Regions from separate parts of the Lysinibacillus sp. BNK-21 genome, predicted to be linked through region 2. Evidence: predicted binding sites of a transcription regulator. Region 2 holds the regulator's gene; the other holds the start of a gene.

Region 1 (8,153 bases), 920 kb from region 2:
AGATCATATTTACTTTCTGCCTCATCTAGATCACGACGATATTTATCCAATGTTTCACGTTTTTTCTGAATATCGTGTAGTTTTTCTTTTTCTGCTTCCCATTGTTGTCGCATGCCCTTAGATGATTCTTTTAACTTAGTTAATTCTTCGCGTAATTGCTCCAGACGTTTTTTACTTGCCTCGTCCTTTTCCTTACGCAATGCCTGTTCCTCAATTTCAAGCTGCATAATACGACGTGTGACTGCGTCTAATTCCTGTGGCATTGAATCAATTTCTGTACGAATCATTGCACAAGCCTCATCAATTAAATCAATGGCCTTATCAGGTAAAAATCGTTCTGTAATATAGCGATTGGATAGTTCTGCTGCCGCAACAATTGCTCTGTCATGAATACGTACTGCGTGATGTAATTCAAAGCGTTCCTTTAAACCACGTAAAATGGATACCGTATCCTCTATAGATGGCTCACGTACTAGTACTTGCTGGAATCGACGTTCTAAGGCAGGATCCTTTTCAATGTACATACGATATTCGTCTAAGGTAGTAGCACCAATACAGTGTAATTCACCACGTGCTAGCATAGGTTTTAGCATATTTCCTGCATCCATAGCGCCATCTGTTTTTCCTGCACCTACGATCGTATGAATTTCATCAATAAATAGAATGATTTGTCCTTCTGATTCTTTTACTTCTTTTAGCACACCTTTTAAGCGTTCTTCAAATTGTCCACGATAACTTGCACCAGCGATTAACGCACTCATATCTAATTCATATAATACACATTCTTTCAAGCCTTCTGGTACATCACCTTTAACAATACGCTGTGCTAAACCTTCCACAATTGCCGTTTTACCAACTCCTGGTTCACCGATTAATACAGGATTATTTTTCGTTTTACGTGTTAGAATACGAATTACATTTCGAATTTCTTCATCACGCCCGATAACAGGATCCATCTTGCCGTTTTTTACTTCTTCAATTAAATTGCGCCCAAATTGTTCTAATGGTTTTTTATTGTCTGTTTGTTGAAATTGCATAGCTAGCACTCCTTTTTTTCATATTTCTCATTATTTATATACCCATTCTTATTCATTAAAAAAGTTTGACCTTTTTTGACTAACTTTATTTTACATCACTCGACAATGCTTAGCAAAGAAATCGTCCTAAAATTTTTTCACTTATTATGGAAGTTTACGTTATAATAATGGTATGTTTCTATGTTTTAGTATCGAAATCCACTATCCTTTTGTAATAATCGCCATTTATTACAAAAAGAAAGCGATGTGTTGGAGATATGGTTTTAATGGATAATATGTTTGAAAAAATTAAAGAACTTTTTCAAAACCACGGTGTTTTTATCAAAGTGAATAAAGGAAATAAAATTTTTCTAGAGGGTGAACGGGCAAAAGAAATTTATTACATCCAATCAGGTGTTATTTCGATTAGCCAAGAATCCGAGACGGGTAAGGAATTAACCATTCGTATTTGTGGCCCTGACAGCATAATAGGAGAAGGTTCGTTATTTTGTAATCTCGTCTATAATTCAATGACTGCCAAAGTTTTAGAACCCTCTACGTTGTATGTTTTGAGTCGTAAATCTTTGGAGCATTTACTAGAAGAGCAGCCGACAGTTATGGTGGAATACATGAAGTGGCTACAAACAGAAAACTTAAAGCATCAGAGTCGTTTGCGCGATTTAGTGTTAAACGGTAAAAAAGGTGCTCTATTTTCAACGCTCATTCGGCTGTCCAATACGTATGGTAAACCTGTAGAAAATGACTCGATTTTTATTGATTTTCAGCTAACAAATACAGAAATTGCAAATCTGTGTGCGACAAGTCGGGAAATGATTAATCGTATGCTGAATGATTTAAAAAAACATGAGATTATCACTTTTGATAAAGGATTTATTACCATTCATGATTTACAATTTTTAAAAAATGAAATTGCCTGTGAAAATTGTCCATTACAAATATGCCGTATCGATTAGTTTCGTTACAAGCAAAAACCCTGCTTATTGAAAAATAAGCAGGGTTTTAAATAAGCCATTTTAACGTACGCCCAATGCCATTTTGGCATAGCGTGACATTTTATCTTTCGACCAAGGCGGATTCCATACAATATTAACATTTGTACTTTTCACTTCTGGAAGTTCACCTAACGCCGTATTCACTTGATCCACAATGACTGGACCAAGTGGACAGCCCATAGATGTTAGTGTCATCGTAACAGTTGCAACACCTTCATCATCTAATTCCACATCATATACTAAACCTAAGTTGACAATATCAATGCCAAGCTCAGGATCAATTACGTTTTCTAAAGCACCTAACATGCTATCTTTCATATCCTGATCCATTCGTATTTCTCCTTCCATCATAGTGTTAACCTTATCATAGCAGATGCACCCTGTTATGCCAAATGCTGTGCAAGCCATGCTGTAGCTGCTAGCATACCGTCACGTGGTACAGCATGTCCAGCCCTTTTGTTAACCATGAACTTTAAATATTCAGGGTTTGCTTCATAGTATTCCCGTAATGTTTCATAAAATTTATACGTTTCGTGAAAAGGAACTGTTTTATCTAATTCTCCATGCCAAAAGAATACAGGGCGACCCGCGAATTTTTCTGGTGTTAAACTGACATCATATTTAGCAAGGGCTTCATTAATTTTTTCTACGTCTTCCTCTGACATCGGCCAGTTAACTCCGCTTTTAGCAAATTGTTGCAATTGGTATTCACCCAATTTTATAAAACCAGGTGCACCCATGCATATTGCAGCTGTTTGTATCCAATCATAAAGTTTCAGACAGCCTGATGTCACGATGCCACCCATTGAAGTGCCTCCTATGCCAATTTTATGACTAGCTAATAAATTTTTATTCTTTAATTCATCATATAATTGTTGAACTTCATGAATAGAATTTAAAACAATGTCCCAAAAATTTAAATTCATTTGCATTTCTGTTAGGCCTTCGCTACGCTCACCATGAAATTTTGCATCTGGCAATAGGACACGCACCCCTTTATGCACCAATTGGTATGCATAGTGTAAGTTATGTTCTTTTGCACTCATAAAACCATGCAAAAAAATGACTACCGGGGTTTCTTCATTCATATTGTCTGTATGTATATGTAATAAAGGAATATTTCCCCACACTTCTTTTTCTACAAACATTATTGTCACTCCCAACTATTCTCTCATCTTTATGTTAGCAAACTTTTTTCACTGTGACAAAATTTTGACGAATGTAAGACAAAGAGATACTATTCAAACTATAGGAAAGGGGCAACGAGCTATGAAACCGCATTTAATCGTATTAGACTTAGATGGAACTTTATTAACAGATCAACAGCAAATTTCTGCAAAAACGAAAAAAACATTATTGCAGGCTAAGGAACAAGGGCATCAAGTGATGATTGCGACGGGACGTCCATACCGTGCAAGCGATCTTTATTATCATGAACTTGGGCTCACTACACCCATTGTTAATTTTAATGGCGCATATGTGCATCATCCTAAAAATGTCTCTTGGCAACATATGCACACACCAATTGATTTAAGTGTCGTACATGATGTCGTTGATTCTATTAACAGTTATGAATACGAAAATATTATCGCTGAGGTAAAAGATGATATTTATGTCCACACAGAAGACGATCGTATTTTAAATATTTTTAATATGGGAAATCCAAGAATTACACTTGGCGATTTATACACACATCTCTTGGAAAATCCCACAAGTTTGCTGATTCAGGCAAATGAAGCAAATTCGGTAATTATACGTGATCATTTACAGGCAGTGCATGCTGAGGTCATTGAGCATCGTCGATGGGGCGCGCCACTTCATATTATTGAAATTGTGCGTCGCGGCTTAAATAAAGCTGTGGGTATTGCACATGTGGCAAAAGATTTAGGTATTCCTCGTGAGCGCATCATCGCATTTGGTGATGAAGACAATGATTTAGAAATGATCGAATATGCTGGACTTGGTGTAGCGATGGGGAACGGTATTTCAAGTCTTAAAAACATTGCCAATGAAATTACGACAACGAATAATGATGATGGAATTGCAAAAATACTCATTGAACGCTTGAAATTATCATAGTTAAGTAGTAAGTTCAAGTTAACATTCCATTTTTACCAGTTTAACTTTATTCAGTGGTACCCCTTCCATTTATCTAAAGTGAGTATCTACTGAATAAAGTTAAAAAGCAAAAGTAAGTTGAAATTAGGGGGACAAGAGAATGAAGATTTTTACGGATAGTGGATGTGATCTACCAAAATCTTACTATGAAGAAAATGATGTCGTGCTACTCCCTTTACGAGTGCAATTGAACAACAAAGAATATGAAGATGTGATTTCAATTGATTCCAAAGAGATCTATGATGCAATACGCCAAGGTGCTCAGCCAAAAACATCACAAGTGTCACCTGAGCTCTTTTTGAAGCATTTTGAGGAGCTAGCTAAAAATGATGAAGAAGGTATTTATATCGCGTTTTCATCAGAATTATCAGGCACATATAGCACTGCTCAAATGATTCGCAATCAGGTACTTGAGCAGTATCCTTCCTTAAAACTAGTCATTATCGACTCTAAATGCGCATCACTAGGACATGGCCTTGTCGTTGAAGAAGCTGTACGACTGCGAAATATAGGAGTATCCTTAGAAGACATGGCCTCTAAAATAAACACCCTTGCACCTCAGGTCGAGCATTTATTTACTGTAGAAGACTTAGATTACCTTGCAAAAGGTGGTCGTGTATCAAAAGCTAGTGCATTTTTAGGTGGCCTTCTTAGTATTAAGCCTATTTTAAATGTAGAAGATGGCAAACTTGTACCGATTGAAAAGTCACGCGGTCGAAAAAAAGCACTTAATCGTATGTTAGATTTAATGCAGGAGCGTGGTGGCAGCTTTACAAATAAAATCGTAGGTATTAGCCATAGTGACGACGCTGCCTTTGCGAATGAAGCAAAAGCCTCTATCCAGGAGCGTTTTTCACCTCAAGCTGTGCAAATTACCATGATAGGTTCCGCGATCGGCTCACATGTCGGACCTGGGACTATTGCAATTTTCTTCACAAACAAAAGCTTTGAAGGCTAATAAAAAGCATGCTAGGATGGCTCCTGGCATGCTTTTTTGTCGTGTTATTATTATTGGACGTCTTGCTCCTGACGACGAACTTTCCCTCGTTTAATGATGATGACAACAAAGCCAATAAAGATCACCCATACTAAGCCAAGAGCCACCATATAAGGAGTGTTTAAGCCTTCATCATTGCGAACTTGATAAATTTCAACCATTTCTCGGTCTAAAATAACAGGATAGACTTCTTTTTCATTTATGCGAACTTTTTCCTCATGTAAAATACCGTTCAGCATTTTCCCTTCACCAAGTTGTTCAGGTGTTAAGTCGACGCGTTGTGTTTTACCAGTATTATTAACCATGATTACCCACTTTTCTTCGTCAGAAGAACGTGTAAAGACAAGAAGGCCATTTTCATTTGTAATGACTTCAAAATCACCATTACGTAAAGTAGCTGATTGATTACGTAAAGATTGAACATTTTTAATATAATCAATCAGTTCTTCGTCTGTTTTAAAGTTATAAAGCTGGTGTGTATCTGGTTTTGCTTCCCCATTCATAGCAATTTCTGTCCCGTATTGTACGACAGGAATTCCTGGTAGCATAAATAAAGCACCCATCGCCATTTTTAAGCGGGTAGGTGGGAACATATTTTCATTAGCAGAGTCAAATGTAAAACGATGGGTTTCAAGTGAATCCACCATAATTTGTGTCGGTTTTTCTCCTGTGAAGGGTTCCATTAATTTAGAAGAATCCATATCCACGTTTTTAAATATATTACGATAGATATCTGCCGTTACAGGTGAGAAAGTTGCATCAAAGTCAGCATCGCTTTCTTCATTTGCTATCACATAAAGTGATGTTTTTGTCTCTTTTAATGCAGCTATTACTGCATTGATAAACGCTGTATCAGCCCCTGCGATATTTGTTAAACGAATGCCACCGATGTCATATGTAGAAACAAATTCAGTTACTGCTTGAATAAGTGCTTCTTGCACATCCTTATTCGATAAATCCCACTGTACTTGTCCATTATTGGTAGATGCAATCCAATCCGCTTTCGATGCATCCTTTGCCCACTCATGATTTGGACTCACATTTGTAAGTGGAAAATCCACCATAATGGACATATTTTTAGCTTTGTAGGCCTCTACAGTACTTTGGAATTCTTCCGTTGTTCCAAAATGACGTTCTATTGTAGTATAACTTGTGGGCATTGATCCATCATACTTCTCTGTAGAAAAAATAGGCCCAATGGAAACAATTGTATAGCCCATCTCACCGATAAATTTCAGTTTATCCTGTAAACCTGTAAAATCGCCCCCCGCAAATTTCGAAGGGTCCTGCGTATTTGTATCAAAATCGTTTGTGCCCGAGCCATTAAAGAAACGGTCAACGAGTAAATCATAGATGCTTTCTTCTGCTATTGTTCTAGTCGCTGATTCATCCGCATGTGCTACTGGTATAGTACTTACTAATGAAGTTGCTAATAAAAGTGATGCAGCCGTCGCACTTATCCACTTCTTAAATTTCACTGTTATTCCCTCTCTTTCAAACCAATCAACGTCATTTTACCAAATAACTCTGTCACGTCGCTATCTTTTCCAAAGATTTTGCGTAAAAGCGAAATGAATTACGACAAAAAGGTGTCAATTCCGTCTTCCGTTTTCGTTTACAAAATAAAAGCCGTGAAGCAACTACTTCACGACTTTTAAATCATTATGCTAAGAAATCTTGACCCATTGGCAGTTTAAATCCTAGGAACAAAGTGATTAATAGGAATACTGCAAATAAAATCCAAAACATAGCTGTTGGTTTATTTTTCTTTTGACGCACTAAGACCATTTCCATCATGCCAATTACAAGTATGCCACCTAAGAACTTAAATCCGTAAAGCATACCTTTACCATAGTCCATTGCCTCGATAAATAATGCCCCACCTGTGATGATTATTAGTACATAAAACAGACGTAATGTCATATGTAAGCCTTTTGATTGCTTGCCCATTAGTGCCGCAATTAAAAAGATGACAATACCTACTACCCACGTAGTAATATGCAAATGCGTTTGGCTAGTTAAAAAACTCATGTTTGTCCCCCTCATTCTTTTTCTATCAAACTCTATCCTACCATGCGATGGAAAGGGTTTCAAATATTACAATAGTGTTCACATAATTTACATCATTTAAAACTTGGAATCCTTGCATTTCATAGTTTTTACATCTGTTACTATGCCTTAAAGCAGTAAAAAATCCGCGGAGTATAGACTCACGCGGATTGATATCATCATTATTCAAAATGGTTGACTAAAGTACCAATTCCTTGAATAGACACTTTTACTGTATCTCCAGCTTTTAAGAATTGTGGCGGGTTCATCCCTTTGCCAACACCAGCTGGCGTACCTGTTAAAATCACATCTCCTGGCTCTAATGTTACATGCTGAGATAGGATGGATACTAACGTTTCAACAGAGAACATCATATCTTTCGTAGAGCCATTTTGACGTACTTCATCATTGACCTTTGTCACTACTGTTAAGTCTTGTGGATTTGGGATCTCATCCTTTGTCACAAGGTATGGTCCAAGAGGGCAAGTACCGTCCAAGCTTTTACCCAAGAAGAATTGTTTATGTTTCTCTTGTAAATCACGAGCTGTTACATCATTGGCAATAGTATAACCAAATACATAATCAAACGCTAAGTTTTTAGGAATGTTTTTGCCTCGTTTACCAATAACGATAGCTAGCTCACCTTCATAATCCATTTTTGAAGAAAGATCTGCATGTATGGAAATTGTTTGTCCATCTGCAGCAATTGCAGTTGGTGATTTTGTGAATACCATTAAATCCGTTGGTGCTGCCTCTGCACCCATTTCCTTTGCATGTTCATCATAGTTTTTACCAATACACATAATATTTTTAGGTGTACGTGGAATTGGTGAAAGCCATTCGATCTCTGTAAATTCACGTTTAAAACTATTAGCATTATCTGATTTTTCTGCTGCTTCTACTAATTTACGAATCTGTTCCACAAAATCAAAGCCTAAAGCAATGCCATCCACGATTGAA
Region 2 (8,153 bases):
TACCTCGCTCCCAATTCTTCGGTTGGTTTTCCAGCATCTTTTGCACCTTCTCTATCTCAGGGACAGAATTTTTATGGAAGGTTATGATGAATTTATTGGAGGCAAAAATATTAACCTCCTCCGCAGCTAACGTCTCTTCGTTTACCCGATGAATGACAAAGAAATGAAAATCATCATAAAAATCGAGCTTAGGACGCTGCAACCTCATTAAGCAATCTTCAATAGCGAGAGGGTGAAAGTGGAAAAATGTATCCAACAATGATTCCTCCTCGGCTGTAGGACAATTAAAATCAACCCAATACCATTCAAATTCTTGCTGATGTATCTCTTCTAATGGAAAATCCTTTAACAATTGTTGTTGCTTTGTAATGCCAATGGTGCTTATCACGGTTTTCACCTCAAATTATTTACTACAAAATAGTTAGCGCTCCTCTTTAAAGCATACCCAACCACCGAACAAAGTAGTGGCAAAAAATCTAGAAGGTTTAGTAAAACCCGCACTTTGTAAAAGTATTAAAATTTCTTCTTCACTCATAAAAGAAAGGGAACGAATGGATTTTTCCATCTCTGCTACATCGGATAAAGAAAGTCTAGTATGCTGTAGCCAATAAGAACGCCATAAATCAAATTGTAGTTCTGTTTCTAAAGAGCCTAGCTGACCATATTTTGAAACAAGGACAAATGGTGCTCCAGGTTTCAAATGTCTTGCTATTTCTGTTATTGTTTCGAGCTTTTCTTTATAATCATGAATAAAATGCAAGACGAGAACACAACTTGCCGCATCATACTGAGTAGAGGGCAGCGAAGCATCAAGTATTGTAGCCTGATGGAATGACATATCATTAGGAAGAGTGAGTAAACGCTCTTTAGCTATAGTAAGCATGGATTCTGATGGATCAATGCCAGTGAATGACCAGTGAGGTCTTCCTTCTGCAAGCTGTATAATTTCATTGCCACTTCCTGCTCCCACGACTAGCATGTTAGCATTTTCTGATAGCCTAGAATGATAAAAAGTTTGTATTAAACGTAGCATGGCATCATAACTAGGCAATGTACGGCGAATACCCTTTTCATATTCATTTGCTAATGTGTTGTTAAATTCCAACGCTCCTCACAGCCTTTCAAAAAAATTTTAAAAAATCTTTCTTAATGTGAAACTATTGCGGGTATAGTTCCGTAAATAGTAGTACATAAAACATAGAATAAAGTTCAAAGAAAGGGTTGATATATATGGAGACTAAATGGTCTAAAGTAATCATACACGCAAGTGCATTTTTTGCGCCATGGTTAGTGCCCATTATTTTCTTTTTAATTAGTTCGGATGAGGAAGTAAAGGCAATTTCTATTCAAGCACTGCTATTCCAAATTGTCATGGGTGTTTTAATTGCTATCTCTGTTGGTTTAAGCTTTGTCCTTATTGGCTTACCATTTTTAATCATTTTCGGCATTATGGTATTTGTGGTACCGATCATCGGTATCGTAAAAGCATTGTCTGATGAACCTTGGCGTTATCCAATTGTTGGTCGCTGGGTATAATTTTCATAGACGCAAGTATATGCTAGTTGCATATGCTTGCGTTTTTTCTATGACGAATAAGGGTACATTAGGTGTATAAGGAAATTATTAAACCGTAAACAAATAATCGAAAAAGGGCTCTTTTCGGCTCTTAAAAAGCCTTTTTCTAGACTTTCCACTTTTCTATGGGCGAAATCATTGCAATTTTTTTCAAGCGTTTTGTATAATATACTCAAAGAAAGTCAAAGATAGTCAAAGTCAGTGAAGCAAGCGAGGTGTGTTCCTAAAATGCGTAATATATCAGACATCATAGAGGGTTACTTAAAGCAAGTGCTTGAATTAGGTGGGGAAGGGCATATTGAAATTAAACGTAGTGAAATCGCTGATAAATTTCAATGTGTACCATCACAAATAAATTATGTTATTAATACAAGATTTACTGCCGAGCGGGGTTACCTTGTTGAGAGCAAACGTGGTGGTGGTGGATACATTCGAATTTTACGTGTCCGTGCGAATTCACAGATTGATCTAATCGACGATGTTCTCAGGCAAATTGAAGGTGGGGCATCACAAACAATGGCAGAAGATTTGGTTTATCGACTCATTGATGAGCAGGTAATTTCCAAGCGAGAAGCGAAATTAATGTTAGCAGCAATTGATCGCTCCACGATCGACTTGCATCTCCCATTAAGAGATGTCATTCGATCAAAAATATTGCGAGCAATGCTGACAACAATAAAATATGAACAACAAAAATAGTGAGGTGATGGAAATGATATGCGAACATTGTAAACAACGTAATGCGACAGTTACAGTAACACAAGTTCAAAGTGGGCAAAAAGTAGAGCATCATTATTGTGACGTCTGCGCCTCACAATTCCATCCATTTCATGCAGAGTTTAAACAAGAGCCAGTATCTATTCAACAGTTATTGTCTAACTGGTTTGGCTCTCCTACATGGCAAAAGGTGGGGGAAAAACAACAGGTACAACCACAACAGCAAACATGCCCACAATGTGGATTTTCGTATAAGCAATTTTTAAAAGAAGGAAAATTCGGGTGCCCAAGCTGTTATGACACATTTGGAGATCATTTGCCAAAGCTTTTTAATCGTATTCAGGCAGGTCCACAACACATTGGAAAAATGCCTGGTGCTCGCAGTAATGTGTATGTTATTAAAAAGCAAATAGAAGATATCCGCAAGCGTATGAAATCCGCCGTAGATGAAGAACAGTTTGAAGAAGCGGCGAAGCTACGTGATGAAGTTAAAGAGCTAGAGAAGCATCTACAATTTGAAGGTGGTGATGTGACATGATGATTGAATCATTTTTAGAGCGTGCGACACCAACTTGGATGCATATCAAAGATGATTACTCAGATATCGTCATTAGTACACGGATCCGCCTTGCACGAAATTTAGATGGCTATCGTTTTCCATTAGCGTTTTCAGAAAATGAGGCACTGCAAGTGGAACAGGCCGTTACACATGCTGTCAGCGATAGCCCAACTCTTCAAAATGATTATGCTTATTTTGCTATAAAGGATTTAACCCCTTTACAGCGTCAAATTCTTGTAGAAAAGCATTTGATTAGCCCGCAACTGGCTAAAAAAGAGCAAGTGGGCTCTATACTACTCTCTGAAGACGAATCCGTTAGCATTATGGTGAATGAAGAGGATCATTTACGCATTCAATGTATGACAGCAAGTTTTCAACTTCAAAGTGCTTATGAACAAGCAAATAAGATTGATCGTATCCTAGAGAAAGTATTACCGTATGCTTTTCGAGATACTTTTGGTTATTTAACAAGCTGTCCAACGAATATTGGTACGGGTCTACGAGCATCCGTCATGATGCATTTACCCGCTCTTACATTAACTGGGCAAATGAATCAAATTATAAATGCCATGACACGCTTAGGAATGACTGTAAGAGGTATATATGGTGAAGGAAGCGAAAATTTAGGGAATGTTTATCAAGTGTCTAACCAAATTACACTTGGGAAGACAGAGGAAGATATTTTAGCAGATATACAAAGCGTCGCTGAAAAGATTATTCAAAAAGAGCGGCATGCAAGAGGTAAATTAATGGAAAAGGCAGAGCTTGCGCTAGAAGATCGCGTATATCGAGCTTTAGGTACCCTTACACATGCAAGAATTTTAACAAGTGAGGAAGCTGCTACTTGCCTATCTAATGTTCGTTTAGGAGTAGATTTACAATTGATTGATGGTATACAAACAACGACCTTAAATGAATGTGTTGTTAGTATGCAACCAGGTTTTTTACAGCACTATGCAGGTGAGGCATTACCACCTGCTGAGCGGGATCGTGTACGAGCGGAGATGCTTCGTGAGACATTATCTCAAGAACATGCGAATAAGCCTATAAATGGGGAAAAAGGAGAGGATTTATATGATGTTTAATCGTTTTACACAACGCGCGCAAAAAGTATTACAGCTTGCTCAGGAAGAGGCTATTCGTTGGAAGCACGAATCTATCGGTACAGAGCATATTCTATTAGGGCTTATACGTGAAGGCGGCGGTATTGCTGCGAAAGCGTTAGAAGCCATTGATATTAGTCCTCAAATGATTGAAGCTGGCATTGAAGAATTAGTTGGTAAGGGCAAAGAAGATGTCGGTCCAATCGTTCATTATACACCAAGAGCTAAAAAAGTAATTGAATTATCTGTTGATGAGTCACGTAAACTAGGTCACTCCTATATCGGTACAGAGCATCTATTATTGGCGCTTATACGTGAGGGTGAGGGCGTGGCAGCTCGCGTTTTAAACAATGCGGGAGTCGGTTTAAATAAAGCTCGCCAGCAAGTATTATTGCTATTAGGTAATAATGATAATGCACAATCTGGTCAACAAGCAGCTCAAGCTGCCAATACACCAACATTAGATAGTCTAGCACGTGATTTAACACAAATTGCACGTGAAGGTACTTTAGACCCTGTTATTGGCCGAAGCAAGGAAATTACACGAGTTATTGAAGTTTTATCGCGTCGTACGAAAAATAACCCTGTATTGATTGGTGAGCCAGGTGTTGGTAAAACAGCGATTGCTGAAGGATTGGCACAGCAAATTATTAATAACGAAGTGCCAGAAATCCTTCGTGACAAACGTGTAATGACACTAGATATGGGGACAGTTGTTGCAGGTACAAAATATCGTGGAGAATTTGAAGATCGTTTGAAAAAAGTGATGGATGAAATTCGCCAAGCAGGCAACATCATTTTATTTATTGACGAATTGCATACATTAATTGGTGCGGGTGGTGCTGAAGGTGCGATTGATGCATCAAATATCTTAAAACCATCTTTAGCACGTGGGGAGCTTCAATGTATTGGTGCCACAACACTTGATGAGTACCGCAAGTACATTGAAAAGGATGCGGCCTTAGAGCGTCGTTTCCAACCAATCCAAGTGGATGAGCCGACAGTGGAAGAGGCTATTCTAATTATTCAAGGCTTACGCGATCGTTATGAAGCGCATCACCGTGTGAAAATTACAGATGAAGCCATTGAAGCAGCGGCAAAAATGAGTGATAGATATATTTCTGATCGATTCTTACCAGATAAAGCGATTGACTTAATCGATGAAGCAGGTTCTAAAGTACGCTTACGCTCATTCGCAGTACCACCAAACTTAAAGGCGCTTGAGGATAAGCTTGAAAATGTTCGTTCTGAAAAAAATGCAGCCGTATCAGGTCAAGAATTTGAAAAGGCAGCAGCGCTAAGAGATACAGAGCAAAAGCTGAAGGATGAAATTGAAGCTACTCGAAAAAATTGGAAAGAAGAGCAAGGTAAAGCCGAATCTAAAGTGACTGTGGATGATGTAGCAGCAGTTGTATCAATGTGGACAGGAATCCCAGTAGCTAAAATTGCTTCTGAAGAATCTTCGAAGTTATTACAGCTTGAAGAAGAGTTACACAAACGTGTAGTAGGGCAAGGAGAAGCAGTAGAAGCGATTTCTCGTGCCATACGTCGTGCAAGAGCAGGCTTAAAAGATCCAAAACGACCAATTGGCTCATTTATCTTCTTAGGACCTACAGGCGTTGGTAAAACAGAGCTTGCAAGAGCACTTGCTGAGGTAATGTTTGGCGATGAGGATGCGATGATTCGTGTTGACATGTCCGAGTACATGGAGAAACATTCGACTTCTCGTTTAGTAGGTTCACCTCCGGGCTATGTAGGCTTCGATGATGGTGGCCAACTGACAGAGAAAGTTCGCCGTAAGCCATATTCAGTCGTTTTATTAGATGAAATTGAAAAGGCACACCCTGATGTATTCAATATTCTATTGCAAGTGCTTGAAGATGGTCGTTTAACAGACTCTAAGGGACGTGTAGTAGACTTCCGCAATACAGTGGTCATTATGACTTCAAACGTTGGTGCGGATGCATTAAAATACCAAAAGAACCTTGGTTTCAATGTAGGTGGTGCAGAGTCTAAGCATAAAGACATGAAGGGTACGATGTTAGAAGAATTGAAAAAAGCATTCCGTCCAGAATTCTTAAACCGTATCGATGAAATGATTGTCTTCCACGCATTAGAAAAAGAGCACTTAAAAGAAATCATTGCGATGATGGGCAATGCTTTAACAAAACGCTTGCAAGAGCAAGACATTTCGTTAGAGCTGACTGATGCAGCACTTGAAAAAATTGCTGAAGAAGGCTATGACCCTCAATATGGTGCTCGTCCACTACGTCGTGCATTACAAAAACAAGTAGAGGATCGATTATCAGAAGAATTACTAAAGGGTAATGTAGAAAAGGGTAATCAGGTTGTCATTGATTACGTAAACGATGAGTTTGTTGTAAAGAAAAAAGAGGGAGTATCCATCTCTAAATAATTTCAAGGAAAGACAGTAAGGCTTTAAGTGCCAAGCTGTCTTTTTTTCTGTACAATTAAGGATAAGAACAAATATTCGAGGTGAAAGCAATTTGGCAAAGAAAAAAACGAAATTTGTATGTTCAGGCTGTGGCTATGAATCTGCTAAATGGATGGGAAGATGCCCTGGGTGTGGTGAATGGAATAAAATGGTGGAAGAAGTAGAAATGGTTGCAAAAGGCCCACGTGGAGCATTTCAACATTCTGCTACAGTTACTCAAAAGGCAATCCCGATTATCCAAGTGGAAGCTACTGAAGAATCGCGCGTAGCAACAGAAATGGGCGAACTCAATCGTGTATTAGGCGGTGGCATTGTACCTGGTTCTCTAGTATTAATTGGGGGTGATCCTGGAATAGGGAAATCAACATTACTATTACAGGTTTCCGCATTACTCTCGAATAAAGGGCATCGCGTACTTTATATTTCTGGAGAGGAATCTATTCGTCAAACGAAATTACGAGCAGAGCGTTTAGGAGTGATTTCTCAAGAGCTCTACATATACTCCGAAACAAACCTAGAGTTTTTAAACCAAACCATTGATGAAGTACAACCTAAATTTGTCATTGTCGATTCCATACAAACGGTTTTTCATCCAGAAGTAACAAGCGCCCCAGGTAGTGTCTCACAGGTTCGTGAATGTACAGCCGAGCTGATGCGAATCGCTAAAACAAAAGGCATTGCTATTTTTCTAGTAGGGCATGTCACAAAAGAGGGGCAAATTGCTGGGCCACGTATTTTAGAGCATATGGTGGATACTGTACTATACTTTGAAGGGGAAAGACATCATAATCATCGTATTTTACGAAGCCAAAAAAACCGCTTCGGATCTACAAATGAAATTGCTATATTTGAAATGCTTCAAGGTGGGTTAAAGGAAGTTCTAAACCCTTCTGAGTTATTTTTACAGGAGCGTTCACAAGGTGCGGCAGGGTCAACTATTGTAGCCTCAATGGAGGGGACAAGGCCAATTCTTGTTGAAATTCAATCCTTAGTTACGCCTACAAGCTTTAACTATCCTAAACGTATGGCCACAGGTGTCGATCAAAATCGAGTACAATTGCTAATGGCTGTACTAGAAAAGCGTATGGGTCTCATGCTACAAGCTCAGGATGCATATATTAAAGTTGCTGGTGGTGTCAAGCTGGATGAGCCAGCAATAGATTTAGCGGTGTTGACAAGCATTGTATCTAGTTTTAAGGATCAGGCAGTGCGTGCAACGGATTGCTTTATTGGTGAGGTCGGACTGACAGGTGAGGTCCGTCGGGTATCACGTATAGAACAGCGAGTCATTGAAGCGGCGAAGCTTGGATTTAAAAGAGCTTTCATTCCTTCTTCAAATATTGGTGGTTGGGAATTTCCGCAGGGAATTGAAATTGTTGGTGTAGAAACGATAAAAGATGCACTAAATGCATGCTTTAGAGAGTTATAAAGGAGGTTGTGCATGTTGGATATTATTCTGACATGCATTTTCCTTCACTTTTAATGCTAATATCGGAAACTCATATAAAAGAATAAACGTCCTAAATAATAGCTGATGAATGAATAAAGGATTTCATCTAGTACGAACAAAATAGAAGTTTGTAAAATTTTGTCTAACTATCTTATCCTTGTTTCACAACATCAAAAATAATGAGATTTTGACTGAGCTCATGAAAGATTTTCTACCGTAAACTATGTATAATCTTAACTAACAATTAGGAGGTGACAGCTTGTGAAAAAATTTGTTCAAATTGCGTTTTTACTG

What was found. The regulator CtsR, encoded in region 2, represses protease genes until heat stress. The targets are predictions, from matches to a motif close to ATGGTCAATAAAGGTCAAACA.
Region 1: ACMGGO_RS19090 (ATP-dependent Clp protease ATP-binding subunit) is a predicted target of CtsR. The motif match lies at 1,100-1,120, and genes of this name have one in related genera.

Annotation. Positions count from the first base shown of each region.
Region 1 covers NZ_JBLQTS010000001.1:3,754,314-3,762,466, forward strand. The annotation lists gene ACMGGO_RS19090 (ATP-dependent Clp protease ATP-binding subunit) at 1-1,037, opposite strand, end outside; gene ACMGGO_RS19095 (Crp/Fnr family transcriptional regulator) at 1,304-1,990, shown strand; gene ACMGGO_RS19100 (metal-sulfur cluster assembly factor) at 2,051-2,359, opposite strand; gene ACMGGO_RS19105 (prolyl oligopeptidase family serine peptidase) at 2,413-3,177, opposite strand; gene ACMGGO_RS19110 (Cof-type HAD-IIB family hydrolase) at 3,299-4,108, shown strand; gene ACMGGO_RS19115 (DegV family protein) at 4,248-5,105, shown strand; gene ACMGGO_RS19120 (alpha-amylase family glycosyl hydrolase) at 5,156-6,622, opposite strand; gene ACMGGO_RS19125 (YisL family protein) at 6,807-7,175, opposite strand; gene ACMGGO_RS19130 (fumarylacetoacetate hydrolase family protein) at 7,376-8,153, opposite strand, start outside.
Region 2 covers NZ_JBLQTS010000001.1:4,677,513-4,685,665, forward strand. The annotation lists gene corA (magnesium/cobalt transporter CorA) at 1-388, opposite strand, end outside; gene ACMGGO_RS23385 (class I SAM-dependent methyltransferase) at 422-1,105, opposite strand; gene ACMGGO_RS23390 (DUF4870 domain-containing protein) at 1,231-1,536, shown strand; gene ACMGGO_RS23395 (CtsR family transcriptional regulator) at 1,804-2,274, shown strand; gene ACMGGO_RS23400 (UvrB/UvrC motif-containing protein) at 2,288-2,830, shown strand; gene ACMGGO_RS23405 (protein arginine kinase) at 2,827-3,936, shown strand; gene ACMGGO_RS23410 (ATP-dependent Clp protease ATP-binding subunit) at 3,926-6,370, shown strand; gene radA (DNA repair protein RadA) at 6,462-7,838, shown strand; gene ACMGGO_RS23420 (PIN/TRAM domain-containing protein) at 8,121-8,153, shown strand, end outside.